DNA from 2 places in the Paenarthrobacter sp. NPDC089988 genome. Region 1 is predicted to be linked to the other one. Evidence: predicted binding sites of a transcription regulator. Region 1 holds the regulator's gene; the other holds the start of a gene.
What was found. Region 1 encodes Rex, which represses fermentation and respiration genes when NADH is low (regulators of the CRP and FNR family bind a similar motif). Its sites were predicted from a motif close to CTTGTGAANNNNTTCACAAG; they were not measured.
Positions count from the first base shown of each region.

Region 2: the regulator Rex is predicted to act here: its motif matches at 5,752-5,771, upstream of ACIPV6_RS01045 (glyceraldehyde-3-phosphate dehydrogenase).

Region 1 covers NZ_JBIVGD010000015.1:75-14,369, reverse strand. The annotation lists gene ACIPV6_RS17035 (IniB N-terminal domain-containing protein) at 1-107, opposite strand, end outside; gene ACIPV6_RS17030 (LuxR C-terminal-related transcriptional regulator) at 276-2,273, opposite strand; gene ACIPV6_RS17025 (Hsp70 family protein) at 2,276-4,387, opposite strand; gene ccsB (c-type cytochrome biogenesis protein CcsB) at 4,529-5,590, opposite strand; gene ACIPV6_RS17015 (cytochrome c biogenesis protein ResB) at 5,590-7,296, opposite strand; gene ACIPV6_RS17010 (cytochrome c biogenesis CcdA family protein) at 7,296-8,051, opposite strand; gene ACIPV6_RS17005 (TlpA family protein disulfide reductase) at 8,057-8,596, opposite strand; gene ACIPV6_RS17000 (histidine phosphatase family protein) at 8,675-9,340, opposite strand; gene ACIPV6_RS16995 (YceI family protein) at 9,557-10,105, shown strand; gene ACIPV6_RS16990 (hypothetical protein) at 10,278-11,012, shown strand; gene ACIPV6_RS16985 (hypothetical protein) at 11,315-11,512, opposite strand; gene ACIPV6_RS16980 (hypothetical protein) at 11,548-11,817, opposite strand; gene ACIPV6_RS16975 (redox-sensing transcriptional repressor Rex) at 12,123-12,830, opposite strand; gene ACIPV6_RS16970 (glutaredoxin family protein) at 12,906-13,160, opposite strand; gene ACIPV6_RS16965 (HAD family hydrolase) at 13,255-14,070, shown strand.
Region 2 covers NZ_JBIVGD010000001.1:214,357-228,651, forward strand. The annotation lists gene cysK (cysteine synthase A) at 1-198, opposite strand, end outside; gene msrA (peptide-methionine (S)-S-oxide reductase MsrA) at 266-790, opposite strand; gene ACIPV6_RS01015 (Nif3-like dinuclear metal center hexameric protein) at 925-1,836, shown strand; gene ACIPV6_RS01020 (zinc ribbon domain-containing protein) at 1,899-2,636, shown strand; gene ACIPV6_RS01025 (YaaA family protein) at 2,633-3,397, opposite strand; RNA gene rnpB (RNase P RNA component class A) at 3,456-3,848, shown strand; gene ACIPV6_RS01035 (acyltransferase) at 3,860-4,594, opposite strand; gene ACIPV6_RS01040 (polysaccharide deacetylase family protein) at 4,642-5,730, opposite strand; gene ACIPV6_RS01045 (glyceraldehyde-3-phosphate dehydrogenase) at 5,992-7,479, shown strand; gene ACIPV6_RS01050 (hypothetical protein) at 7,550-7,759, shown strand; gene ACIPV6_RS01055 (HNH endonuclease family protein) at 7,877-8,677, shown strand; gene ACIPV6_RS01060 (acyltransferase domain-containing protein) at 8,662-9,492, opposite strand; gene def (peptide deformylase) at 9,496-10,068, opposite strand; tRNA gene ACIPV6_RS01070 (tRNA-His) at 10,199-10,274, opposite strand; gene orn (oligoribonuclease) at 10,405-11,040, opposite strand; gene mptB (polyprenol phosphomannose-dependent alpha 1,6 mannosyltransferase MptB) at 11,189-12,745, shown strand; gene ACIPV6_RS01085 (DNA alkylation repair protein) at 12,738-13,448, opposite strand; gene ACIPV6_RS01090 (single-stranded DNA-binding protein) at 13,506-14,087, opposite strand.

The sequences.
Region 1 (14,295 bases):
GCGGCTGCAAGGGCGGCTTCCGGATCACGGACAAAGTCCTCGGCGGCTTCGGGGTTGTTGAACAGGCTCATCAGGAACTGTACGAGCTGTTGTGCGAGTGTTGGCATTGGAACGCTCCCTCAAATTCTGTGTTGGTGGGAAAACGCCCGGCGCCGTTGCCGGGCTTGGGTCCAAACTATGGCCGTGCGGATGGGCGGGGCATCGGGTGCGGTCCCCCTATCGTCGGGCCACCCGTTAGGGGATGCTGCCGGTTTCCGTTAGGGGGTGCAGGGGTGTCATTCGTAGGGCGGGTGCCCATCCCCCAACGCCAAACGGAGGCGAACCAGCAGTTCGGAGCGGTTCTCCGCACCTAAACGGCGCCGCATCCGGGCCACGTGGTGTTCGGCGGTTCGGGGCGAAATGTAGATCGCATCGCCGATCTCACGGTAGGTCTTGCCTTCCAGAACCAGCCGCGCCACTTCCTTTTCGCGCGGACTCAGTCCGGATGGTTCCCCCGCCTGGCCGGCCCCTATCCCCGGAGGCTCTTCCCCCACGTCCGATTGCCCACCGGTTCCCTGGGGGTGGATATCCCGCGCGCACGCCAAGAGTTTCACCATGTCCCGGCGCTCGTCGGCGCGGGCTGCGGCGTGGCCCGCCAGCCGCGCACCTTCCCAAGGCATTCCGACGGCGGCCAGCCCACGGGCCGCTGTTTCGACGTCGGAAGCCTGGAACCGTCCGGCGAGGACGGAAACCCAGGCTTTACCACTGGAAGCCAGCACCCCTGCGTAGTGGCTGTGCTCTGCGGCCCGCACCAGCGCGGCCGCGTGTGGAGCCAGTTCCTGCGGGCTTTCACTCAGAAGGGCGGCCTGGACGGCCGACCAATGCAACGAAACGGACCACAATCCCGGGTTCCCGAGCCGGTCCAGGAGCTCCCAGGCCCCTTGCACGTAGTGCGAGATGCGGCTTGTTTCGCGCAACCGGGCAGCTGTGATGAGCAGTTCTCCCCACGGCAGGAGGCTGAAGAGATCCACGGAGACATGCATCATCGCCTCCCGTGCGCGGTCCCATGCGAGGACCAGTTCGTGGACTTCACCACCACGCCTGGCAAGCCCGACTTCGAGGGCCGCATGGAGGAACTGGTCCCTGGGCGTGAAGTTCCAGGGATTGGCTTTGACGGCCTCATTGATGGCCAGTCTGGCGTCGTCCGGGTTGTCTTGCTGCATGGAGCACCACGCCTGCATCAGGAAAAGTCGTGGCCGTGCGGAGTCGCCGCCCTGTTGTGCCGCCAACGCCGCTTGAACCACGGTACCGGCAACTGCGGGCTCCCCCGTATGCAGGGCCACAAGGGCAGCCAGGACCGCGGGAATTTCGGGGGTTGGGACACCGGCGCCCGCCGCATTCATCATGTCCGAGGCCCTGATCAAGTCAGGAAGGCCAAGCTCCGGCAGGGGCCCCAACGTTCGGCGCAGACCTTCACCCATGAGGGAAAGCGCGACGGCCAGGAGGGTGGGCGAACCGGATGCTGCGGACCCCGCCAGCAGTTCCCCGGCCGCGTCGGCGTCGCCAGATCCGATCATGGCCAAGGCTCCCAAAGACGCCGAGGAGCCTGTCCGTTCAGGTCCCAGCCACTTGTAGGTATCGGCACTGCGGGCCAGCATTCCCCGCTGGGCCCACACGGCTGCGGCCACATCGACGCCCAGCCGGATGTCCGGAGGCTCGGGCAACGCCAGTAGCCGGTCCACCATCCGGCCCGCGGCATCGAGGTCTCCAACGGCCGCCGCCGCCTGCGCGCGCCGCGCGGCCTTGGACATCTCGTTGGCACCGGCCAGGATCGATTCGGCGTACAAGGTGGCGGCCAGCAGCGGGTCCGAGTCCAACACCAGGTCCGCTGCGCGTTCGAGTTCTTCTGCAACGCGCGCATCCCGAAGACCGCCGCGGGCGAGTTCCCGGGCCAGCTCTCCCAAGGGCCGCCCGTGCGCCGCATACTTATCCACAAGTTCGCGCTGCAGTGCGTGGATGGCGGTGTCCGGGGTGCTGTTCAGCAGCGCGTACTGTACGGTCCCGAGCAACGAGCCGTCCGGAAACAGCAATCCGGCTTCCGTCGCCGTGTCGATGAGCTGTGGAAGGTCGCCGCGTCCCTCAAGCGAGTCCGGCAGGGGCGAGGGCAACGTGAACCCCACGGCCAAGGCCAGCAGCAGCTCACGAACCAACTCGGTAGTGCCCTTCAGATCAGGTTCGCGGCCGGCAGGTGCTGCCTCGCCCTGTCCCTCGGCTGTACGGCCTTCCCCGCTCATCCCTAGGCCTCCGCGGTCAGGGCGGGATCTTGGCTCGGGCTGGTCTCGGGTGGTGTTGGAGCAGGTACCTGTTCCGTCGGCGGATCCGACGGCAGGGGGTCCTGGGTTACAGGCGGCTCGGTGACCGGGGGCGCCTGGGTTGTGGGCTCGGGTGCAGGCGTCACAGGATCCGGGACAGTAGTGGGCGGCGGATCGGCCGGTGTCGTGGGGACTACAACCGGAGGCGTGGTCGGCTGCGTTGGCGGAGTGGTGGGATCGGGAGCCGGACCGCTTGCCGCGCCACCGGGGGTCGTTGGAGACGGAGTGGACGTGCCCGGAGCCGAGGGACCCGGAGCAGAAGGGCCGGACGTCGGTGTACCGGCACCCGGAATGGCCGCGCCGGCCCCGCCAGCAGGCGCTCCAGCGACGGCGCCTGTGCCGCTCCCGGCCATACCGGCTCCAGTGCCACCTGCCGGGCCCGACCCCTTCTGCCCCGTCCCCGTCTGTCCGGTACCAGCGGGCGTACGCGCCGTCCTGGCAGAGGCATCAAGGCCCTTGCCCGTCTGGCCACTTGCCGGCGTCGATCCTGGTTCGGCTGCAGCGCCACCGGCCGATGCGCTCTGGGGCTGCTTGCCGCCGTCGCGCATCACATCAGTTGCTTGCGACGCGAACAGGGAGATCAGGCCACCGCCCTCCGGGGTTTGCGCAGCCGTCGCGGTAATGACCGTGAGCACCGTGGCTGCGGCCGCCGCGGCGGCCGTCATCCGGACCCGCGATCCGGGGGCGTGCCGCCCTGCCTTCGACGTACCCGCTGCCGCCTGCTTGAGCGCGGACAGTGCCGTTCGTCCATGCACGACGCCGGGACGCGCCACCGGGTTCGCGCCCCGGGTGCGGTGACCAGACATGGCAGGAAAACCTGCCGCGACGGTCGCAGCCTCACGGTCCGCTGGCCCACCCTCCGCCGTCGGCGCTGCGGAGCCACCGGAAACGGCGGGGTTCGCCGAAAGAGCCGGGCTCGCTGAGAGGGCCGGGCTCGCTGAGAGGGCCGCGCCCAGGCAAATGGACGACTTCGGATCGGCATCCACCGCCACGGGCCGCTCAAGGTCCGCCGAGACCAGCTCGGCCACCAAGGGAATACGCGACGATCCACCGATCAACAGAACGGCTGTCAGGTCCTCAGGTTCCACCTGGACGGCCTGCAGGCTCCTGCGAAGGGCATCCAGGGTGTCCTGGACCTGCGGCTCGATCATCGCCTCGAACTCGGAACGGACAAGCCGGATGGCCTGCTGCCTGCCCGGAAGCGCGACGGAAATGCTGGCCTCGCTGTCCAGGGAGAGCGCTTCCTTCGCTTCGCGGCATTCCCTCTTGAGCCGGGACAACGACGAAAGGGTTGCAGGATCGTCCGCGGCCAGGGCATGGACGGCGTCTCCCAGATGGGCCACCACGTGACGCAAAACAGCGGCGTCGAAATCGGCGCCGCCCAAGGTTTCAATGCCGTCCGGATGGCCGATCAGTTCAAACCGATTGGCTCCAGCCTTGCGGAGGACCGCGGTATCGAAGGTGCCGCCACCGAGGTCGTAGACCGCAATGGTGCTGCCATCCTCAACCCGGGTTTGTGAAGCGTAGTGCAGGGCCGCAGCCTCGGGTTCACTGATCAGGCTGACATCGTGCAGTCCCGCGACGTTGAGTGCCGCGAGGACCGTCGAGATGCGGTGTTGGCCCCAGGACGCCGGGTGCGTCATGACAATGGAGGAAGCTGGACCGCCCTCGCGCTCTTCGGCTTTGGCCACCACCCACCGGGCCATGGCGGCGAAGACGTCCTCAGGCGCCATCCACCCTTCCCCCACCGCCAGGGGAACCGGGTCGCCGATGCGCCGCTTGAATTCCCGGACCATGCGCCGGGGATCGTCCAGGCCGCGGCGCTCGGCAGCTTCGCCTACCAGGACCCGGCCGTCCTCCGCGTAGTAAAGGACGGAGGGCACGGCGCTTCCGTGGAGTCCAAGGGGGAGCACTTCCGGCGCACCGGTGGAACCCTGGGCGGGCCGGAGCACGGCTGCCGCGGTGAAACTTGTCCCGACGTCAATGGCGAGAACATAGCTCATGGTTACCTCGAAAAAGAACATGGCATGGCGCATGCGGTCTTCATCACAAGCGGGGTCCAAACAAGGTAACACTTGCCCTTGGCGGGCGACAGCTTAATTTTTGGGCCGCAACCGGGCTCTCTCCAAGTGATAGTCGACTCGATGGAGAAGGCCCAGTTCAGGCCACTGGAAGGCCTACAGCCCTGAGTAGGAGTGCAATCCGTTGAAGACCGTGTTCACCAGCGTGAAGTTGATGATCACGCAGGCGTAGCCCACAATCGACAACCAGGCCGCACGGGTTCCGGTCCACCCGCGGGTGGCGCGGGCGTGCAGGTAGCCGGCGTAGACAACCCAGATCACGAAGGTCCAGACCTCCTTGGGGTCCCAGCCCCAGAAGCGTCCCCACGCTTTTTCGGCCCAGATCGCGCCAAACATGAGCGTGAACGTCCAGCCCACGAAAGCCACCGTGTTGATGCGGTAGGAGAGGTTCTCAAGGCTCAGCGCATTGGGGACCACCCGCATGAAGGCCAGGTTGTCCCGACGGCCCGCGGCGAGGTTCTTCTGCCGGTACGACTGCAGCAGTTGCAGCGCCGACATGGCGAACGTCAGGGTGAAGAGTGCTGAGGACAACACGGCGATGGAAACGTGGATGATCAGCCAGTAGCTTTGCAATGCCGGCACGAGGTGGCCGACGGGAGTCCAGAAAGCCACCGAAGCGGCCACCAGCATGATGATGGCCAGGCCGATCACGAACGTGCCAAGGAAGCGCAGGTCGCGTCGGACCAGTGCGATCAGGAACACGGCCACGGCCACGAATGCACCGGTAGTGAGGAACTCGTACATGTTGCCCCACGGCACGCGGCCCGCGCCGAGCGCACGCGTCACCACGCCTGCGGCGTGGATCAGCACGCCAAGGATGGTCAGAGCCACGGCGACGCGCGCGGGTGCACGGCGTTCGCCGCCGTACTTCATGTCACCTGCCGCAGTGGCTTCCGAAACGGTAGTGCCCGACGTCGGACGCTCGCCACGGTCTGCGGGGCCGGCGGTGTCCGAGGCACCCAGGCCGACCCGCCCGGCGGCGACGGCCACCTTCCCGGCGGTAGCGCTGGCGGCCGCCTTCAGGTCGACGGCCCGGAGCGTTTTGCTGCTCTTCGCCAGGTCCCACGCAAACGCGATGAACGCCACGGTGTACGTGCCGGCGGCCAGCAGCATGAACAGCTCGCTGTACTGGCCCAGGGTTTCGTTGATAGCGGGCATTACTGGTCCTTCAGGGTTGGGGAAGAGACGGAGTGGGAAGATTCGGTGGTGTCGGCCACCCGCCATTCCCGGGCGAAGAGTTCGCGCAACGCGGCGGCCTCCCCGGCAAGGCGGTGGTCCTCGCCGCGTGCCAGCAGGCCGTATTCAACCATGGTCCGGCCGTCCTGGTGGGTTCCGGTGCGGACCCAGACGCGGCGGCGTCCCACGTACAGGGACAGGACCAGGCCGCCTACGGCCAGCAGGCCGAAGATCAGGGCGTACAACTGGCCGGGGTTGTGGTGGATGTCCACGCCCACGTACTTCTTGACGGTGTCGAAGGTTATGCTGCCTTTGCCCTCCGGGAGAGTGGCGGTATCACCCAAGGCCAGCGAGATACCACCGGTATCGAGTTTCCGGCCGTTCAGCTGGGTCAGATCCTTCACGTCCAGTTCAAACACGTTCTGAGGTACGCCCTTGTCCAAGCCCAGGTCGCCGTAGTAGGAGTCCAGGGTCAGCGTCGGGTTGATGAGTTGGGGATCCCCGCTGTAAGAGATTCCGTCTTCGGACTTGAATTCGGTGGGCAGGAAGAAGCCATTGAAACCGAGCTGGTCCGGCTTGCCGTCGGGAACCTTGATGACCACCGATGAGTAGTAGTTGGCGCCCTGGACCTTCGCGGTTACCGGGCCTTGGAAGGCGATGTTGCCGGCGCCGTCGCGCACGGTGACCACGGGAGCATAGCCGTTGCCCGTGAGGTACAGGCTGGTCCCGCCCAGGGAAATGGGGTCGTTGACCTTCAGCACTTCCTTCTGCTCGGGGGCATCAGGGTTCTCCTTGGTGGTCACCTCGGCCGTGTAGTCGATCGGCTGGCCGGTCTTGTTGGGCGATTCCCTGTCGAAGGTCGCCTGGAACTTGTCCAAGCGGACTGAGTACGGCTGCAGCCAGGCGCTTTGGAAGTTGGTTCCCGGCGAGAACTGGTCATAGCCCACCAAGGTGTTGACGAACGTCTCGCCCTCCACCAGGATCCGCTGGCCGCTGTAGCCGAACAGACCGCCGATGGCCACGGAGACCAGCACGCCGATGAGCGAGGTGTGGAACACCAGGTTTCCGACTTCCTTCGTGAAGCCGCGCTCGGCACCGAGGCTCGGCAGCGCGCCGTCGGCGTCCCGCACCTCCACGCGGTAGCCGCGCTTCTTGAGCAGCCCGGCGGCATCGGTGATGGCCTTCGACGCCGGGATCCCGGCGTCGGCGGGCAGCGCCAAGGTGCCGTACTCCGGCAGCCGGGACAAACGCTTGGGCGTGCGCGGCGGCTGGGACTTCATCGCCTTGTAATGCGCAATGGCACGCGGAGTGACGCAGCCGATCAGCGAGATGAAAAGCAGGAGGTAGATGGCCGAAAACCACGCCGACGAGTACACGTCGAACATCTGGAGGGCATCAAGGAAGGGCCCGAACGTGGGGTTGTTCTTGATCCAGTCCGTGACGGTGACCGGGTTGGCCGGGCGCTGCGGAAACAGCGAACCCGGCACTGCCGCAATGGCCAGCAGGAGCAGCAGGAACAGCGCGGTCCGCATGCTGGTGAGCTGGGTCCAGGCCCACCGGAGCATGCCCAGGATGCCCAGGGTGGGCAGCGCGGCATCGGACTTCGCCTTTTTCAGCTTGTCCTCGCCGGGGTTGCCTGTGTCAGTGCCCTCGGCAGCGTTGTTCTTGGATTTCACGGACTCGCTCATCAGATCGGCAACTTCACATCGGTTTGGAACCAGTACTGCAACTCGGTCACCCAGTGGCCCCACACGCCGGTGGCCATCAGGATGCCGAGCAGAATCAAAATGCCGCCGCCTACGCGCTGGATCGCCAGGCGGTGCGTACGGAAGAAGGACATGACGCCCATGCCGCGGCGGACGGCCAGGGCGATCAGCAGGAAGGGCACCCCCAGTCCCAGGCTGTACACGAAGGCCAACAGCGCCCCCTTCGCAGCCGAGGATCCCCCGGACATGCTCAGCAACTGCACAGCGGAGTACGTCGGCCCAATGCACGGCGCCCAGCCCAGCCCGAACGTCAACCCCAGCAGTGGAGCGCCCCACAGGCCGGCGGGCGGTTTGGCGTGGATCTTGGCGTCGCGTTGGAACCACGCGAACCCGCCCATGAAGACGACGCCCATGATGATCACCAGGACGCCCAGCAACTGCGTGATCCAGGCGTTCTGCGGTCCGGTGAGCAACGTGCCCAACTGGCCGAAGGCGCCGCCCAGCAAAACGAAAATCACCGAGAAACCCAGGACGAACAGGCCAATGCCCACCAGCATGCGGCCCCGCCGCTGCTTCTGGAGGTCAACCCCGCTCAACCCCGTGACGTAGCCAAGATAACCGGGCACCAGCGGGAGGACGCACGGAGAGAGGAAGGAAACGAGCCCCGCCAACAAGGCCACTGGCACGGCCAGGAGCAATGATCCATTGAGGATGGTCTCGGCAAAGGGACTGTTCATGGGTACTACTCGGCCACTGCGGACGTGATGAGGGCCTTGAGGGTGCTCTTTTCAATCTCGCCGAGCACGCGGGAGGCAACCTTGCCTTCCTTGTCGAGGACAAGGGTGGTGGGAACGGCGTTCGGAGGAACAATGCCGGACACTGACAGGAGGACCGCCCCATCCTTGTCATTGAAGCTCGGGTACGTCAGGTTGAAGGTCTTGTCGAAAGCTTCGGCGGTTGCCTTCTCATCACGAAGGTTGACGCCGAAGAACTGCACGCCCTGGTCCTTGAATTCCTGGTGGAGGGCTTCCAGTTGCGGAGCTTCCACACGGCACGGGGCACAGGCAGCGAACCAGAAGTTCAACACGGTGACTTTGCCCTTGAGGACATCCGGGGTCACTGCGGTTCCGTTGAAAAGGGTGCCCTTGAGGTCCACGGGGGCGCTGCGGTCCGCCTTTGCGAACTCGGTGACCGATCCGTCGCCTGCAACGTAGTTCTTGTTGTCGCCCTTGCGGGCCTGGTCTGCCAGGGAGTCCGGCTGGGCACAGGCCGAGAGTCCCATGGTGAGCCCGGCAAGCAGGACCCCACCGGCTGAGAGCGCGCCGCGGCGCGAGATGTTCTTCTTATCCACGGTTCCCTTTCACGCTCCCGGGGTGCTGGCGGCACCGGGCAGGAGAACAGCGGCTGGCTCGCTGTACTCCACGCGGGCTACCGTGCCGTCGTCGTCGAAAACCAGGGAGGTAAGCGAGGCCAGGGTGCACTCCCGCTTTCGCGGATCGTGGGCCAACCGGCGGCCTTCGGCTGAGAGCCGGGTGGCCCAAATGGGCAATTGGTGGCTGACCATGATGGCTTCGGCTCCGTCGCCGCCGAGTTCGATGGCCTTGAGCCGGGCATCCTGCACAGCGGCGATGACGCGCGCTGCCTGCTCCTTGTAAGGCTCGCCCCAAGAGGGCCGCATTGGGTTGCGGAAGTAGTACCAGTGCTTGGGCTTCAGGAACTCGCTCCGCGTGGGGTGCAGGCCTTCAAAGTGGTTTTCCGCTTCGATGATCCGCGGATCCGTGGTGATGGGCAGGCCCAAAGCCTCGGACGTGGGCATGGCGGTTTCCTGGGCACGCGTCAGCGGCGAGGCCACCAAATGGACAATCCTGGCGCCCTGGTCTGCGCGCACCACAAAGTGCTCGGCCAGCATGCGGGCCATCTCCCGGCCGCGCTCGGAGAGGTGGAATTCAGGCAGCCGACCATACAGGACGCCATCGGGGTTATGGACCTCGCCATGGCGAAGCAGATGGACAGTTGCTTGGGGCATGTTTACCAGTTTCTCAAAGATGCGGGGCGATCTGAAATCTTCTACCGCTAGTAGAACTCAAAGTTTTCCGAAAATGTTCCGGGAAGTTGGAATAAAAGATGCATATGCATGTTTATACTGGACACGAAGCTCGGTTGACTCTTCAAGTAAACAGCTCGATCAGGTCAGCCGGGCAAGCCCAACGATCCATCCCTAACACCTAGGAGCAACACCATGATGACCCTTCCCGCCAACGTCTCCACCGGCACCTGGACCCTGGACAACTCCCACAGCGAGATCGCCTTCACTGTGCGCCACGCAGGCATCAGCAAGGTCCGCGGCCATTTCAAGGAAGCCGAAGCCACGCTGGAAGTTGGCGAGGCACTGACCGATTCCAAGGTGACCGCCTCCATCCAGACCGCCAGCTTCGACTCGGGCGACGTCAACCGCGACGGCCACGTCAAGGGCGAGGACTTCTTCGATGTGGAGAAGTTCCCTGAGATCACGTTCGTCTCCCGCCACGTCAAGGCCAACGGCGACGGCTTCGACCTGGTGGGCGATCTCACCATCAAGGGCGTCACCAAGGAAGTTGCCATCGAGACCGAGTTCAACGGCGTGGCCGTGGACCCGTTCGGCAACACCCGCGCAGGCGTCTCCGGTGAAACCACCATCAGCCGCAAGGAGTTCGGCCTTACCTGGAACGCCGTCCTGGAAGCCGGAGGCGTCCTGGTCAGCGACAAGGTTGTCATCAACCTTGAACTCGCCTTCATTGCACCGGCTGCCTAGCCTTATCGCTGGAACCGGCCCGACGGCGCCCCCGCCCATCTTCGGTGTGCGGGGGCGCCGTTTCGCATGCTCGGAAATCACCCGTCCATTGTTCGGCAAATACCCGGTATTTGGCTGCGGGTTGGCCCCGAATTTCCTATGCAACCCTCAACCCGCGGTCTACAGTGATGCCATGAGTAACCCAGACGAAGCACCACAGCCTCAGCAGCCCGGCTCCGAGCCACAGCAGCCCGGCAATGTTCCTCCTGCGGGTTACCAGCCTCCGCAGGGCTACCAACCATCCCAGGGCTACCAGCCGCCGTCGCAACCGGGCCAATACCAGCAGCCCGGCCAAAACCAGCAGCCCCCGTACCAGCAGCCCCAGTACCAGCAGCCGGGTCCCGGCCAGCCGGGACAGGGCCAGCAGGGTGGTTTCCACTTCGAAATGCCCACCGACGGACCGCGCAATTTCAACGATGTCCTCCCCCAAGGCGGCTTCTCAGGCATCTTCAAAGTCCAGGGGCTGCCAACGGAGCTGAAGGTGTCCTACTTCATCTGGGTGATTTCGGGACTGCTCGGCCTGCTGTTCGGGCTGATCGGACTCTTCGCCATCATCGCGGCCTTCGCCTTCATACCGGGGCTGGCAGCTGTCGCGCTGATCCTGCTGATCATCAGCCTTGCCGTCGCAGCAGCGCAGGTTGTCCTGGCCATGAAGATGAAGGAAGGCAAAGAGTGGGCACGGCTGGCCCTGACGGTTCTTGCAGCAGTCTCTTTGCTTCTGGCCATTTTTGGTTCCATCAACATGGGCGGTCCCAGCGCGGGCCTGGGCAGCAACTGGTTCGGCTTCCTGGTCAGCGCCGTTGCCGTCGTCCTCATGTGGCTCCCGAACTCGCAGCTCTGGTTCAAGGCAGTCAAGGGCACCGCCTGACGCGGAACCCGGGTACCGCCGTCGTGCACTAAGACATCGTGCACTAAGACCAGCGGTGAAGAAGGCCGCGGACCTCCCAACGGAGGCGGCGGCCTTCATCATGCAGGAGTACGGCTATGTACGCCTGCGTGATGATTTCTCCACGCGCGGGAAATTCCTGCGTGTGATCCTCCGTACCACCGGGAGGCTGGGGGTACGGTGGATTCAGAACCATGGTGGGGGCATTTTGTTCTTGTTGACCCCAGCAGTATCAGCCGTCGACCAAGCAAAGGAATGCCATGAGCAACCCTCCCTACCCGCCGTCAAACCCGGGCGACTCCACTCCGGAGCAGCAGGGGTCCCAGCCTTCGGCGCCGCAGTACGGACAGCAGTCCGAACCCAATGCTCCGCAGTACGGCCAGCCGTCCGCGCCGCAATACGGCCAGCAGGCTCCGAACGCTCCCCAGTACGGGCAGCAGTCCGCGCCGCAGTACGGTCAGCAGGCTCCCCAGTACGGCCAACAGCCCTCTCCCTACGGCCAGCAGCCCGGATCGCCCTATGGCCAGGCCGCCCCGCAGTACGGCCAGGACACCAACTGGCCCAGCCAGCAGCCGGGACCCAGCACGGTCCCCCAGATGGTCAACATCGCTTTCTGGATGATCGTGGCCGCCGGTATCCTCTCGGCTATCAGTTCGCTGCTCCTGGCAACCACGGGTTCGGACGCCTTCATCAATTCCATGGTCCAGCAGGCAGCAGCCCAGGGCACTGAGTTCCCCGAAGGTTCCCTTGAAGGAATGAAGGGAGCCATCACCGTTGGTGCCATCATCGGCGCCATCGTGTCCCTCGGCCTTTATGCGCTGGTGGCATTCCCTGTCCGCAAGGGCAAGAACTGGGCCCGTATCCTCGGAACCGTCTTCGCCGCCATCTCGGTCCTTGGCCTGACCGGCCTGTTCCAGTTCGGCGCAACGTACGGCATCCTGCAGCTGCTGGTGATCCTGCTGGGAGTCGCGGCAATCGTCATGCTGTACCTGCCGGCGTCGGCACCGTACTTCCGCAAGCAGCAGGCGTTCGGCAACCCGTACGGCCGCTAACCCAAGCAGAACTGATCAGCGGGCGCGGACCCGGCGAAGGCTAAACGGCCTGGCCCGGTGTCTGCGCCCGTTGTGCGTGGTAGGCAAGGATCTGAAGTTCCGTGGCCATGTCCACCTTGCGAAGGTTGACGTGCGGCGGTACCTGGAGGAGCACGGGGGCGAAGCTGAGGATGCTGCGGATTCCGGCCCCGATCACGCGATCACATACTTCCTGGGCCACCGTCGCCGGCAGCGCGAGCACCACCATGTTGGTGTGCGTGCGCTCCAGGACCCGTTCAAGTTCTGCCGAGTCGCTGACCCTGAGCCAGCCCACCTCGTTGCCGATCACCATGGGGTCGGCATCGAAGATGGCCACTACGTCGAACCCCCGGGATTCGAAGCCGCCGTACCGGGCCAGCGCCTTGCCGAGGTTACCGGCACCGACGATTGCCACTTTCCAGTCGTGTGTCAGCCCGAGGGCAGCGGCGATGTGCCGGCTCAAGTACTGGACCTCGTAGCCCACTCCGCGGGTTCCGTACGAGCCGACGTAGGACAGGTCCTTCCGGAGCGTCGATGAACTGACGCCCGAGGCCTCAGCCAGCGCATCCGAGGAAACGCGTTCCACGCCTTCGGCAAGGAGGGAGTTGAGCGCACGCAAATAGAGGGTCATCCGGGCCACAGCCGCGGGCGGGATCTGCTTGGCGGCAGGTTCGTTGTCCCCGGTTGTTGCTTCCGGTGACGGTTCCAGCGCAGTCACGGTATTCTCCATTGCGTCGCTTGTTGTTCCACTCTAGGGCTCTTGACCGGGCTCAACAAAAAGCCATTTCCTTGCGTGAGCGCGCCCTTAGCCCTCCAGCGCTTTCTTCAAAAGACGGGTGAGGCGCTGCTCGTCGATGGTCCAGAAGTCGCGCTGTACGCCGTCCACCAACAGCACGGGAATCTCCTCGGCGTACCGCTCGCGGAGCGCGACGTCGCCATCGATCGATGTTTCGCTCCACTGCACGCCCAGGCCTGAGGTGACGCGTTCGACGGCGGCACGCGCCGCGGTACACAGGTGGCAGTCAGCTTTGGTGAGCAGGACGACGTCGGGAATAGGCATGACACAACGTTACCGGCTGCGGCGGCAGCGCCAACGCGGCGGCCGCCCATGACGCGCGAAGCGCGAGGCACCCGCAATTGACTAGACTCAAGGCATGCCCGACGAGAAGGACGCCGCTGCGCTCGCAGACGCCAAAGTGCCGCAGCACACCGGCGAGGCTGCTTTCTTCGACGTCGACAACACCCTGATGAAGGGCGCCAGCCTCTTCCATGTGGCCCGCAAAATGTACGAGCGCAAGGCCTTCACACTCTCTCAGGCCGCGGGCTTCGCGTGGAAGCAGTTCAAGTTCGTGATTCGTGGCGAAAACATGGAAGACGTCCATGCCGTCCGAGACTCCGCGCTGACCTTGGCTGCAGGCATTTCGGTCGACGACATCAAGGCCCTGGGCGAAGAGGTCTATGACGAGATGATCGAGTCGCGGATCTGGCCGGGTACCAAGGCCTTGGCCGAACAGCACCTTCGGGTTGGCCGCAAAGTCTGGCTCGTCACAGCCACTCCGATCGAGGTGGCTACCGTCATCTCCTCGCGACTTGGTTTGACTGGCGCGCTGGGAACCGTCGGCGAGATCGAGAACGGCACCTACACGGGCAGGCTCGTGGGCGACATCCTGCACGGTCCGGCGAAGGCTGTGGCCGTCCAGCTCGTTGCGGACCGCGAGGGCCTGGACCTGGACCATTGCTGGGCTTACAGCGACTCCGCCAACGACATCCCTTTGCTCACTTTGGTTGGCCACCCCGTGGTCATCAACCCGGATGCCCGCCTGCGCCGGCACGCCCGCGAGAACAACTGGCCGGTGTACGACTTCCGTTCGGGCCGCCGCGCAGCCACCCTCGGACTGAAGGCAGCAACCGTGGGCGGCGCCATCTACGGCCTGTGGCGCGGATTCAGCCGCTTCCGCAGCCCCCGCTGACCTCCCCCCACCGACCCTCTCTCACCAAACCACCCCTCCCCACCGACGCTCTCTCACCAAACCACCCCTCCCCACCGACGCTCTCTCACCAAACCACCCCTCCCCACCGACGCTCTCTCACCAAACCGCCCCTTCCCACCGACCCTCTCTCACCAAACCACCCCTCCAGCCGCACCCTCTCTCACCAAACCACCCCTCCCCACCGACGCTCGTTACCTTTTTCGT
Region 2 (14,295 bases), on a different contig from region 1:
TCCGCCAGGCTTCAGGGCGCCGGACTTTTCGGCGGCGTCGATGATGGCTACGCCAATGCGGTCCTTGACGCTGTTGGCCGGGTTGTAGAACTCAAGCTTGACTGCAACAGTTGCGCCAAGTCCTTCGGTAAGGCGGTTCAAGCGGACAAGCGGGGTGCGTCCAACCAGCTGGGTGACGTCGTCGTAGATCCTTGCCATGAAAATGTATGCCTATCTCTGAAGAGGGAATGCTGAGGTCAGCCTAACCAGCAGCGCCGAAACCCTGCTAAGCAATTAGCCATGCAGAGTAATATTTCCGGGCTTTTGCCAGCTTCGGGTTAATAATCACCTGGCAATAGCCTTGGTTTGGGAACTTTGCGTAGTAGTTCTGGTGGATATCCTCGGCTTCGTAGAAGTCGCCCAGGCGGCTGACCTCCGTCACGATCGGATGCTGCCACAGGGACTGCGCCCTTTCGATTGCTTCCTCGAAAAGGATCTTCTCCTCGGTGGTGGTGTAGAACATGGACGAGCGGTACTGGGTGCCGACGTCGTATCCCTGGCGGTTCAGTGTGGTGGGGTCGTGCAGGGCGAAGAACATGTCCAGGATGACTTCGGCGGGCACCACGGATTCGTCGAAGGTCACTGCCACCACCTCTGCGTGGCCGGTGGTCCCGGAACAGACCTCGTAATAGTCGGGGTTGCGGAGATGGCCTCCGGTGTAACCGGAAACGACAGACTGAACGCCGCGGGTCTTCTGGTAGACGGCATCGAGGCACCAGAAGCAGCCGCCGCCAAGTACGAAAGTTTTCATGATCTCTTCAATGGATGGGACGGACTGATGATTCCCGCAACACCTTACGGGACGGTGACGGAGATCGACAGGATGCTGGGCTTGGTGGCAGGTCACACCCTGACCGATCCGTTGCAGTAGGTAAGAATAAGAGTATGGAAGCAGTAGACACCGCCCATTCCGATGCGGACTCCAGCGACGATGCCGGAACAGTTGAAGACAACGGTGAACCGACCCTGGGCCAGGTGCTCCTGGCTGTGGAGGAACTCTGGCCGGAGTCCCTGGCCGAAGACTGGGATGAGGTTGGCCTTGTCGTGGGGCGGCCTGACTCCCCGGTGACCAAGGTCCTTTTCGCTGTGGATCCGACGCTTGAAGTGATCGACGAGGCCATTGGTTGGGGTGCCGAACTCCTGATTACCCACCATCCCTTGCTGCTCAGGGGCGTGAACTCGGTAGCGGCCACCACTGCGAAAGGCCTGGCCGTCCATCGCCTGATCGAGGCCGGAACCGGGTTGCTGACAGTCCACACCAATGGCGACTCAGCCGTTGGGGGAGTCTCCGATGTCCTGGCGGACGCCTTTGGCCTGGCCGACGTCAGCCCGCTGACCACGGCCGCAAACGGCCTTCCCGAGGAAGGAATCGGCAGGGTTGGCGATCTGCCCGAACTCATGACCCTCGGAGATTTCGCCGCCAAGGTCTTCGGCGTGCTGCCGGCCGTTGCAGGGGGCGTGCGCGTGGCGGGCGACAAGGACGGATTGGTACGGCGCGTTGCAGTGTGCGGCGGCGCCGGTGACAGCCTCTTCGATGCCGTTCGGGCCAACCAGGCCGACGTTTACGTGACTGCCGACATGCGGCACCACCCGGCCTCGGAAGCCCGCGAAGCGGCTGTCAACGACCGGCCATACCTTCTTGACGTTTCGCACTTCGCCAGCGAATGGCTCTGGTTGCCTGTGGCCGCCGAAGCGTTGTCGAACGTACTTAAGGATCAAGGGCACGATGTAGAGATCCGTGTCAGCAGCACCAACAGCGATCCCTGGGACTTCATCCTGACTCCCGGCGGGGACTAGCATCAACAAGACAGCGGCCGGCACTGACCAGCGGTGCCGGCAACAAACAGGTGGAGGTAAGCGTGGCGAAGGCAGCACCGGCAGAACAACTCAAATTGCTTGAACTGCAGGGCCTTGATGCCAAGCTGAAGTCGCTGGCGGGCCAGCGGAAGGTACTGGAGAACGATCCCCGCATCACCGACCTGCAGGACGCCCTGAATGTGGCGAACGGCGAACTGGGCGCGGCGAAGCTTGCGGTCCACGATTCCGAGGCGGAGTTGCGGCGTTCGGAAGCGGATGTGGAGCAGGTGGTCACCCGCATCGAGCGTGATGAAGCCCGGCTCAACAGCGGCACCGGACTGTCCAAGGACCTGGTTGCGCTCCAGAACGACATCGCGTCCCTTAACAAGCGCCGCTCGGACCTGGAAGATGTGGAGTTGGAGATCCTCGAGCGCCTGGACGGGCTCCGCGAACGCCAAGCTGCCCAGCAGGCGATCGTGGACGACATCCAAGGTTCGTTTGGGAGCATCCGGGCCGAGCTGGACCAGGAGATTGCCCGCATCGCGTCGGAGGAAACAATTCTCCGTGGCGAACGGGCTGCCTTCGCGGAGGCCCTGGACCAGGGCATGGTGGCCATTTATGAGAAGACCATTGCCAAGCGTGGCGTGGGTGCTGCCCGTCTGTTCCATGGAAAGTCGGAAGGCTCGGGAATGACGCTCAGCCCCGGCGACCTCGCCGAAGTCAAGGCGGCGGCCGAGGACGACATCGTGTTCTGCCCCGACTCCGGCTGCATCCTTGTCCGCTCGGCGGAGTGGAACTAAGCGGCCAGGATGATGTTGAGGGCGTGCGGTTTGCGGGCCGTGCCCTCGACGAGCTCGCTGGTCCACACCTCGCTGGCTGCCTTCAGGAGCTGAGTGGGGGTGGCGGGAGCCTTTCCGCGCCTGGTCAGCAGGTGCCGGGCCAGTTCACCGCGGGTGTGCTTGGCGAAGTGGCTCACCACCGTGCGCTTGCCCTTGGCTTCAGTGAACACGTTGACCGTCACCGTTTGTTCTGCCGGCGGCGCCCAAGCGGCCGCATAGGTACTGGACCGGCAATCAACCAGCAGCTCACCTTCGGAGCGATTGGCGAGGGCGGCGGCCAGTTGCGGCTTCCAGTAGGAGGCGAGGCGTCCGACGTCGGGCAGTGCGGTTCCCATGGACAGCCGGTAGGCGGGCACATGGTCGCCAAAGCCGATGGCACCCCACAGGGCGGAAACCACCAGGATTGATTCGGCAGCCTTGCGGCGCTGCGTAGAGGTCAGGCTGTTGTAGCCCAAGGCGTCGTACAGGACGCCGGAGTAGACCTGGTGGGCCGGCGCGGCAGGTTCCGAGTGGAGCCTGGTGTTGCGTTCGACGTCGTCACGCAGCGAGGCGCCGACGCCCAGCAACGCGAGGGCGTCTTCATGCGCGCTGACGGTACCCAGCGCCTCCAGGACCTTCGCCCGGGAGGTGTTCAAGTCCGGGAAGCTCAGCGCTTCCCAGTCGATGGAAGGTCCTTTGGCAGCGGGAGTCTTGCCTTCGGAAGGCGGCAGGAGAATCAGCACCAGTCGATATTACCGGTGTCAGGGCATGGCTCTGGACGCCGGTAGACTGTACGGCGGATGGGTTGACCAGGCGGTCGCGCGCCACGAAAGTGGCTCGAGGAACGTCCGGGCTCCACAGGGCAGGGTGGTGGGTAACGCCCACTCGGGGTAACCCGCAGGCAAGTGCCACAGAAAACAGACCGCCTGCGCCGATCGGTGCCTGCACCGGTTGGTTGGCAGGTAAGGGTGAAACGGCGGTGTAAGAGACCACCAGCTCCCTGGGTGACCGGGGAGGCTAGGTAAACCCCACCCGGAGCAAGGCCAGACAGGACACGTTCGAGGGCTGCCCGCCCGAGTGTCCGGGTAGGCTGCTGGAGGGCGTCGGCAACGGCGTTCGTAGATGGATGGCCGCCACTCCCATGCCGGTAACGGCTCGGGATGACAGAACCCGGCGTATCGGTCAACCCATCCACATCCCGCCTGTCAATGGTGGTCGTGCCAGCCGCTGAGTTCTTCGAAGATGGGGACATCCTCCGCAGTCAGGTTCCAGTACTCCTCGCTCCTGGCAACGGACGCGGCATCCGGCTTGTACGGGGGACTGGTGAAGGAAAGGTGCGGCCTTTCCCATGCCACGTCGCGCCGGACCACGCGGGCAGGTGAACCCACGGCGATGACGTTGTTGGGAACAGTCCCGGTCACCACGCTGCGGAACCCGATCACCGAGCCGTCGCCCACGTGTGCGCCGCCGAGGGCCACAGCCTGGCCCCCAAACCAGACGTGGTTGCCAATGACGACGTCCCTGGCAGGATTGACGCGGCGGCCGGTGGCGACATCGAAGATGGGGTGCCCGTCGTCGGTCCGGAACTGGGTGCTGCTGGCGATCATGACGTCGTCGCCGAACGTGACGGCGGCTCCCTCCACGGCGCTGACCACGGCGACGCTGGTGGTGGTCAGGTCTGCACCTGTGCGTACCGTTGAATCCTGGCCGATCCGCACGTTCATGCTGAACGGCGACTTGCTGCTGGGGCCGATGATGAGCGTGCCGTTGTCGCAGTCAAAGACGGCCTGCAGCTTGGCAATACGGGCGCCCTCCGCGACGATAATGCGGTTGTTCCCGCCTCGAAAGGTCACCGCGATGCCGGTTTCAATGGCCCTTGAACACTCGATGCTGTTCCCGGACCCATCGCTGTGGTCAGCCAGTACTGAGAGTTTGTTCACCTTCGCAGCGTAACGGGAGCATTATGTGGCCCCGTACGCAGTGTTGCCTAGACCGGGACGAGCCTGACGTCCCGGCTGGCCGCATTGATCGCGATATCCAAGGACTTCACATCAAGGGGGACGGTTGCCAGATGGCGCAGGTACAAGGTGCCCCCAACCGGGACCACATGGTGGCGTGTCGATTCACCGATCACCGATGCTACGGCTGTCCCTGCGGGTGCTGAGACTGTAGCCGTCAGCTCACGGGTTGAGCCGGGAATGTTCTGCCGGTACTGCGGATAAGGGATGGATTCCGCGAAGGGGTTGCCCGAATCCGTGACCAGGATGTTGTCCCGATGCGTGCTTGAGGCGTCGGCCGCGGCCAGCCCTGATACCGTCAAAACCAACAGCGAACCCTGGTCCCTTTGTTCTACGAGATAGTCCAGAGTGGCCGTGAACGCCTCCATGGACTGCCGGTCCTTGACGCCAAGGTTGTTGGCGTGCCACATCATGACGACGCCGGCCCTCCACTCCCGGGCACGGTCCACCAAAGCTGTTGCCCGAGCTGCCTCCGTGTACAGGTCCAGGCTGTAGTGGTTCTGCCCGTCCCGCAGCACGCCATCCAGCGGCCTGTAATAGCTGTCCGGGAAATACCCGGAGGCCAGGGCGTGGAAGTCGTTGATCAGCCTGCCTGCAAAGGTTCCAGCCCAGGCTGCCACCGTCCGGGAAGGCATATGGCCGTCATAACGGATGCTGGAACCGCCCGGGGGAGCGAAGCAGTCGATCGGTATGCGGGGCAGGAAACTGCGGAGATCCTGCAGTGCCCCCACGATTTCCTGGTGCAAGGCGTCGTCCCCGGACGCGTCCTTGTGGGTGGCGCCATGGTTCCACACCTCGCCGCCGTGCTGGAGGCAGTAGTGCTGGATGTTTTGCCAGGTATCGCTCTCGGTGGGCACGGTGCCGATCCGTTGCGTGGTGGTGACCCGGGTGAACGGCAGGTTGCGCTCAACCAGGAGCGGAAGCACCTTGTCCCTGAAGTCGCGTGCGCCGTCGTCGAAACGCAGGGCCACGGCACCCCGGCCGCCGGTGCCGATGCGGCCGCCCTTTCGGGCCAGGAGCGCTTGGCGGAGCAGCTCGCGCCGCACTGGATGATTCACACCGGGAGTCTACGGGACACCCGTGTGAGTGATTTCACGCATCCGGGCGGCCACTGCGCCGTGATCCCGCCCTAGAATAGTTACTGAACGTAGAAGTTCTGCCGCCGGGTCTGCGTTCGCAGCCGGCGGATTTTCTTTGCTCTCGTTCAAGGCGCCGTGGGTGGACCGAAGCCCGCAGCGCATGTGCCGCAGGACTACTCCGGGCGGCCGACGCCATCTGCATACGAAGACGTATGTGGTTGACCCAAGGAAGGTAGTTCTGTGAGCCAGACGTCAGATTCTTGTCTTGATAAGTGGATGGGCCGGGAGGCCCTCGCCGAGGCCATGATTCCGGTGATCGGCCGGCTGTACCGGGAAAACAACGTGGTCACCAGCATCCACGGCCGAAGCCTGATCAACAAGTCCACCATGAACATCCTGAAGGCCCACCGCTTCGCCCGCCGGATGAGCAATACAGAGCTGCTGCTCGAAGAGACCGCGCCCCTGCTGAACGCCTTGGCTGAGCTGGAGCTCGGCGCTGCGGCGATCGACATCGCGCGCCTGACCGAAAAGTACCGTGCAGAGAACGGCTCTGTTTCCCTGGACGAGTTCCTTCGCGCGGAGTTGGCTGACGTTGTGGGCAAGCGCGGTGCGGACGACCGCACCAGCACCGACGTCGTCCTCTATGGCTTTGGCCGCATCGGCCGTCTCCTCGCCCGCCTCCTGATCGAAAAGGCAGGCGGCGGGCACGGGCTGCGCCTCCGTGCGATCGTTGTGCGCAAGGGTGCCGAGAACGACCTCGTCAAGCGCGCCAGCTTGCTGCGCCGCGACTCCGTCCACGGTTCCTTCGAAGGCACCATCCGGGTGGACGAGGAAGCCAACACCATCACGGCCAACGGCGTGCAGATCCAGGTGATCTACTCTGACAACCCCGCCACGGTGGACTACACCGCATTCGGCATCAAGGACGCACTGGTGGTGGACAACACCGGACGCTGGCGTGACGCCGATGGCCTCTCCCAGCACCTGCAGAGCAAGGGTGTTGCCCGCGTCCTCCTGACCGCTCCCGGCAAGGGCGACCTCAAGAACATCGTGCACGGCATCAACCAGTCCGACATCACCGACGAAGACAAGATCGTCACTGCCGCCTCCTGCACCACCAACGCCATCACCCCTGTGCTGAAGGCACTGAACGACAAGTTCGGGATTATCCACGGGCACGTCGAGACCGTTCACTCGTTCACGAACGACCAGAACCTGATCGACAACTTCCATAAGGGCGACCGCCGCGGACGCTCCGCTGCCCTGAACATGGTGATCACGGAGACCGGCGCAGCCAAGGCCGTAGCCAAAGCCCTCCCCGAGTTGCAGGGGAAGCTCACCGGCAACGCCATCCGCGTTCCTACGCCGGATGTGTCCATGGCCATCCTCAACCTCAACCTCGCCAACGGCACCACGCGCGACGAAGTGAACGACTACCTCCGCGAGATGTCCCTGCACTCGCAGCTGCGCAAGCAGATCGACTACATCGATTCGCCGGATGTGGTTTCCACGGACTTCGTAGGGTCCCGCCGGGCCGGCATCGTGGACGGGCTCGCCACGATTTCCAACGACAAGAACCTGGTTGTGTACGTCTGGTACGACAACGAGTTCGGCTACTCCTGCCAGGTTGTCCGCGTGATGGAGGAGATGGCAGGGGTCAACCCGCCGTCGTTCCCCGCCCGCGACATCGTGGCCCCTATCGCGGTGCTTGAGGCAGCCAACGCCTAAGCCAAAGTGTTACCTGGGTTTCCCGGCTGGGTTACTGGAATCAGCCGGGAAACCTGCTCACAATGGGGTCATGGAAAATGAATCTACGTTGGAGCACGAAACCACGCTGGAACACGCCTTGGACGTGGCCAAGGCCAACCACAAGCAGGCACAAAAACTGCTGGACCAGGCCGTCGCGGCCAATGCTGCCGGCGATGTCACGGATGAGCGCGTTGAGCAATTGCGGGGTCTCCTGGCAGTGGCAGCCGAAGACCTGCAGCGCGTGATGCGCGAGCAATAAGCCAGCCATCCTCCATCCACAGTGTGACTCTCCCTGCACACTGTGGACAGCGGCTTCGTTGTCGGTGCCTTGTCCTACGCTCGAAGGGCAACGTACACCCCGACTGAACGGAGCCCCTTGAGTATCACGTGGTCTGCCTACAAGCGTGCCCGCCGTCGGTCCCGGCAGGCCTGGACCATCCTGGGACTGCTGGCCGCCACCGTCGTAGGTGGACTTTCCTGGTTTTTCACCGCCGGGCAGTTCGACGCTGTGGGCCCATGGGTCGCCGGCCCTACGGAGGCGCCCGTCTTTGATGCCGCCTGGATGAAGCCGCTCCCGGGGGCAGTCCGCGTCCCGGCCCGGAAAGCGTCGGAGGCCCTTGACCAGCTCGAAGTGAAGGGCAGGTCGTCGAAGAGTGACTATGACCGCACCGCGTTCGGCCCGGCCTGGCAGGATGTCGACCGCAACGGATGCGACACCAGGAACGATATCCTCCGCCGCGATCTCGCGGGCGTCGAGTTCACCACTGGATCCACCTGCAAAATCGCCGCGGGGGAAATCCAAGAGCCGTACACTGGCGCCTCTGTTTCGTTCCGGAGGGGCCAGGACACCAGTTCACTCCTCCAGATCGACCATGTGGTGGCATTGGCCGACGCCTGGCAGAAGGGGGCCAAGCAATTGTCTGCCCAGCAACGCCAGATGCTGGCCAACGATCCGCTGAACCTGATTGCCGCTGACGGACCCGCGAACGTCAAGAAGGGCGCAGGAGATGCCGCAACGTGGCTGCCGCCCAACAAGAACTTCCGTTGCCACTATGTGGCCCGGCAAATCTCGGTGAAAACGGCTTACAAGTTGTGGGTCACACAGGCCGAGAAGGACGCGATGAAGCGGGTCCTGGCCGCTTGTCCGGAGCAGCAGACCATTTACAAGGAAAGGTGACCATGCCCCAGTTGCCAGGTGCCGCCGTCGTCGATCCGCTCCAGAACCACGCGCTGCAGTGAGGTTTCGCGTGGCAGGGCGTCCAGGCCCTCAAGCCCTCGGTGCCGGAACGTGAAGTAGACGGCATCCGTGGGCGCGTCGGTGCAGCGGTCAAGGGTGAAACGCTTGGCGAAGGACGCGATGTTGCTCTCCGGAAGGTGGTTCACCAGGTACGGATCAAGCATCCATGACTCGCAGGTGGCTGCAACAGCAGGCTTGTCGGGGAAATGGCCGGCGAAGAACAGTTTCGCGTCCCTGAAACTGGCGTCAACGGCAGGTGGCGAGAGAGCCCCGGCTTCGGGAATGTGGACGCCCAGGACCCATGGACGTTCCTGCCCGTCGTTGGCTCCCCGTGACTCGTGGCGGACCAGGTGGAACTGCAGCCTGCCCAGCCGGAAGAGGTTGCCGGCCATGTGCAGGGTCAGCCAGCCCCAGGTGTCCAGGCCGAACCGGCCGTGGACGCGCCTGTTAATGCGCATTTGGAGTCCGAGGTCTGCCAGGGACGCCGCCGAGATGTCCGGGCTGATGCCCAAATCGAGATGATAGGAGTGGACCACCGGCGCGAACCGGAGCAACGCTGCAATCCATTCGGATTCCGTGGGTCCGTTGGAGGCGATGCTGTCCGAGGGGAAGGTCCCCAGCCTGGCCTGCAGCGCCTCGAGAGCCTGCTGGACGCCGGGGCCGGGAGTGGTCGCGAGCAGGTCCGCGCATTCCCGTGCATCCTCGCCTGTGATGTCGAGGAGTTGGAACAGTTGCGCGCGGTCTGCGGCGGTCATGGGTTAGTGCCCGAACGGATCGGGGTCGACGCCGGGCATCCAGGTCAGCCCCGGGACTCCCCAGCCGCTCTTCTTCGCCTGCTTCATGGCTTTCTTGGCATAGCGGTCCACGAGGCGGTTGACGTACAGCTTGCCGTCCAGATGGTCGAACTCGTGTTGCATGACGCGGGCGAACCAGCCGGTTGCCTCGAACTCGACCGGATTTCCGTCGCCATCGAAGCCCTGGACGCGGGCCCATTCGGCCCTCTGGAGAGGGTAGTGCTCACCTGGGAAGGACAGGCACCCTTCAACATGCTCCTCTGGATCCGGAAGGGCGCCTGACACCTTGGAAAGGGTCAGGACAGGGTTGACCAGGACGCCTTGGTCCGGCGCGTCGTCATCATTGGCGTACTTGTAGACGAAGATCCGCTTGCCCACGCCGACCTGGGGTGCCGCGAGGCCGACTCCGTTCGCGGCATCATTGGTTTCGAACATGTCCGAGATCAGCTGGCGGAGTTCGTCGTCAAAGACTTCCACTTCGCTGGCGCGGCGGTGGAGGACAGGTTCGCCCCAGATGGTGATTGGCAGGACCGTCATGTCTGTACTTCCTTACTCAGTGGCTGCGGCCCGTGGTGACTCCGGCAGGAGCCACGAGTGGACCAACAAACAAAGGCCGCACCGGAATCCGGTGCGGCCTTTGGGAAACCGGCTTTCCAGCCTGTCCCGGTGGGGTGAGCGACGGGGGTTGAACCCGCGACCTCCTGGACCACAACCAGGCGCTCTGCCAACTGAGCTACGCCCACCATGCGCCTACTGGTCCGACCGTTTGACCGGCTTTCCGTGAAGGCAACGACAAATAGCTTACCTGCTGTTTGGGGGTTCAAAGTCCACTTTTGCCGGTTTCACCGAAAAAACCCCAAAAAATGACGCAGATCACACTTCGTCGACGGCCTTGAGGGTCTCCGCCGAGGCTGTGGTCTCTTTGGAAATGCGCTGCGCGGTTGCGGTGTCCGGTCCGGGGGCAGGCACAAAGACAGCCTCGCGGTAGTAGCGGAGTTCGTCGATGGAGTCCTTGATGTCGCCGAGCGCCCGGTGGCCACCGTGCTTCGCCGGTGCTTGGAAGTACGCGCGGGGGAACCAGCGGCGGGAGAGCTCCTTGATGGTGCTGACATCGATCACGCGGTAATGCAGGTGTTCAATCACGTTGGGCATGTCGCGGGCCAGGAACATGCGGTCGGTGCCCACGGAATTGCCGCCAAGGGGCGCCTTGCGGGGATCCGGAACCCATTTCTCGATGTACTCCAACACGAGGGCTTCGGCCTCGGCCATCGTTTTGCCATGGGGGAGTTCGTCGAGGAGCTTGGAGCGTGTATGCATGTCGCGGACGAAGTCGTTCATCTGCTCCAGCGCTGCCTCGTCAGGTTTGATGACGACGTCCACGCCATCGCCAAGAATGTTGAGCTCGGAGTCGGTCACGAGCGCCGCCACTTCGATCAAGGCGTCGTTGACGAGGTCCAGGCCGGTCATTTCGCAGTCGATCCAGACGATGCGTTCATTAGTAATAGGCACGCGCCCAGCCTATCGGTCAGGTTCCTGCAAGTGCTCCGATGGTACGATTTTTGGGCACGGCAGTGTCATTTTTCCTGCTGTGACCCACCTCCGGAGATTCGTAATTCCGTCCCGAAACATCAACGGGCAAACGATTGGATGAAACCACATGACGGTGCCCGTACCCGCCGCCCAGAAGGCCGGGAGAGCTGCGGCGCCCGTGGCCGCCGCAGCTGCCGAGGTGGACAACGCCCGTTCCCCGCTCATAGCCGGTTTCATCGGATCCATGTTCCTCGTCTTCGGTTCCTTGGGAGTCGGTTGGCTCGCGCCGGTATCGGAATTGAGGCGGCTGCCGCTGTTCATTTGGATGCGGACCGAAGGCCTTGGTGTTGGGCTGTCAATCGTCCTTCTGGCCATCGGCGGAATGTTGTTGGTCAGGGCATGGTTGAGGCTCGGCCAGCGTGTGAGGGTGTGGGGGCTGGAAGCCCGCAAGGCTACCTTGAAGGCCGTGGTGGCCTGGGGCCTGCCCATGATGTTCACGGTTCCCCTCTTCAGCAGGGATGTGTACGCCTACATTGGCCAAGGCCGCCTCATGGTCGAGGGAATCAACCCCTACGAGAATGGCATCTCGGCCCTGCCCAACTACTTCCAACTGGGCGCCGACAAAATGTGGACCGAGGCGCCCGTTCCGTACGGGCAGTTGTTCCTGTGGATAGAACAATTCGTTGTCTGGGTGACGAACGTCCAACCTGAAGCCTGCATTATGCTGTTCCGGCTCGTTGCGGTGGCAGGCGTCATTCTCTGCATCATCTACGTCCCCAAGCTGGCTGAGCTCCACGGAGTGAACCCGCACCGCGCACTGTGGCTGACTGCGGCAAACCCCCTGTTCCTGACCAACTTCATTGCGAGCGTCCACAACGATGCCCTGATGATCGGCTTGGCGCTTGCCGGGTTGTATTACTGTGCAACCCGCAGGGTGGTCCTCGGTATCGCCTTGGTGGCCTTCTCCATCTCGGTTAAGCCCATCACGGTAGTATTCCTGCCCTTCATTGGATTGTTGTGGGCGGGCAAGGGCGCATCCTGGCCCCGGAAAATCCTGTTCTGGTTCCTGACGGCAGCCCTGACCCTGGGCATCCTTTACGCCATGGGACTCGTCAACGGCTATGGGTTCGGGTGGATCAAGGGCCTCTCCGCGCCAGGCAGCGTGTGGATCTGGTATGCCCCTGTCGGCTTGATCGGACTGATAGTGGCTTCCATCTTCAACGTCTTCGGACTTGATGGCTGGGGCATGGCCAAATACGTTTACGACGCCGGAAAGCTCCTGATGCTTGTCGCTGTGGGGTGGCTGGTGTTCCGCGGAGATTACGACCGGCTGATGCGTCGTCTCACTTTGGCCTTCGCGGCGATAGTGCTGCTGGCACCCATGATCCAGTCCTGGTATGTCGTGTGGCTGATACCGCTGTTTGCCGTGACCGGGATCCGCAACGACTGGCAGGTCAAGGCCGTGTACTTTGTGGTTTCCTTCTTCATGGTCTACGCCATCTCCGACCAATTGGACGTCTTCCCGTACCTGCAAAGCGAGGATCTCGGCTTGGCGTTGACCCTGGCCCGGAATGCCGCAGCCATCATCGCGTTGCTCTTCGCCGTCTACTTGATCTTCGTGGACCCAAAGACCAAGAGCCTGTTCCGCAAGCGTGACGAGCCGGGACTCCGCCCTATCATTTGACGCCGCCTTGCCCTCCTGGCCGTGCGGACAGCAACCGCAGTGCTTCCCGGGTGGAGAGGGGACTGAGCGCGGGAGCGTTTTCGGCCGCGAAAGCCCTCACCCAGGCGGGGTCCGTTTTGCTGAACTCCCGCAGCGCCCAACCGATGGCCTTGCGGATAAAGAATTCCTTATCCGCAAGGTTGGCCTTGATGACCACGGACAGCAACGCGGTGTCAGTCTTCGCTTTGGCACCAAGTTGCGCCGTGATGGAAGAGCGTCGAATCCACATGTCCTGGTCCGCGGACCACTTAACCAGCAGCGGCCTCATGATCTCCGGATGCGCCAACAGCAGGGCTCCAAGGCGGTGGGCAACGCCGTCCACCAGGTCCCACCAAGCCCCGGTCCTGATGATTTCCTCATACAGGGGCAACATGCCGAGGTCTTCCTTCACCAGCGGAAGACCCGTCAGGTCGATGGCGGCGTATCGCTCCTCCCGGGCCTCCGCGTTGCGCCACAAATCCAGCACTGCCCGGCGGACATCTTCCGGCGACACGAGCGGAAACTGCCTGGCGGCTTCCTTCGTGATCCGGCGGACTTCGGGGACCCTCACCCCCAACGATGGCATCTCCGACTTCATGTACGCCTGGGCGCCCCGTCCACGATCGGCGTCCGCCGCCGACCGGAGGGTTGAACGGATCGCCTCAAGGAGTTCGGTGTTGTGCATGCCTCAACTTTAGGACCGGATCCCACCTATGCCCCTTGGACGTAGCCCGGCCTGGCATCAAGCTACGGCGTCCGCCAGCTCACCGGTCTCCGTGTTCACCAGCAGCCTGTCCGGATCCTCGGATCCTTCCGTGCCACTGGCGTCTTCGCTGTCTGCAGGCGGAGTGGACCCGTCCATGGCGGTTTCCCAGTCCTCGCTGGAGCCATCCGGCCGAGGGGCCGTTGTCCCGGCTGCCAGGTCCAGGCGGGTATCCGTTGGGGCCACCTCCGGTGCCGGGGAGGTTGCGCTCATCCGCGTGAAGTTCGCCGAGCCCCACATGAGGTCGTGCCCCACGGCCTCGGCATCCACCTCGGCCACGTGGTAGATCTTGCCCTCGTGCTCCCATTGCCTGAGCCGCAGCCGGCCCACCACAATGACGCGCTGGCCCTTCTTGAGGCTGCAGCCCACGTGCCCAGCCAAGTAGCGGAACGACTGTACCGTGTACCAATTGGTGTTCCCATCCACCCAGGTGTTGTTCGCCCGGTCGTAGCGCCGCTCGGTCGTCCCCAGCCGGAACGAAGCGGTGGATGTGCCGCGGATTGTGGTGGAACTCTTGACTTCCGAAGCTACAAAGCCGCGGAGGGTGATGACGTCGTTCATTGCGGTCCTTTCCGAAGTGGAGATTGCCTTTCCGGCTCCTTCAGCTTCGGCCAGCCGCAAGAGTAGAGGCACTCCCTCGGGCGCCTATGTGAATAACCGGGCCCAAACCAGCGCCTGTGGAGGGCCAGTGCCGGCTGGGGCGCGCGTTTGGCCGCCGGGGCAGGGAATGCACTGTAAACTCTATGTGGCGCCAAGCAGCCAAAGCTGT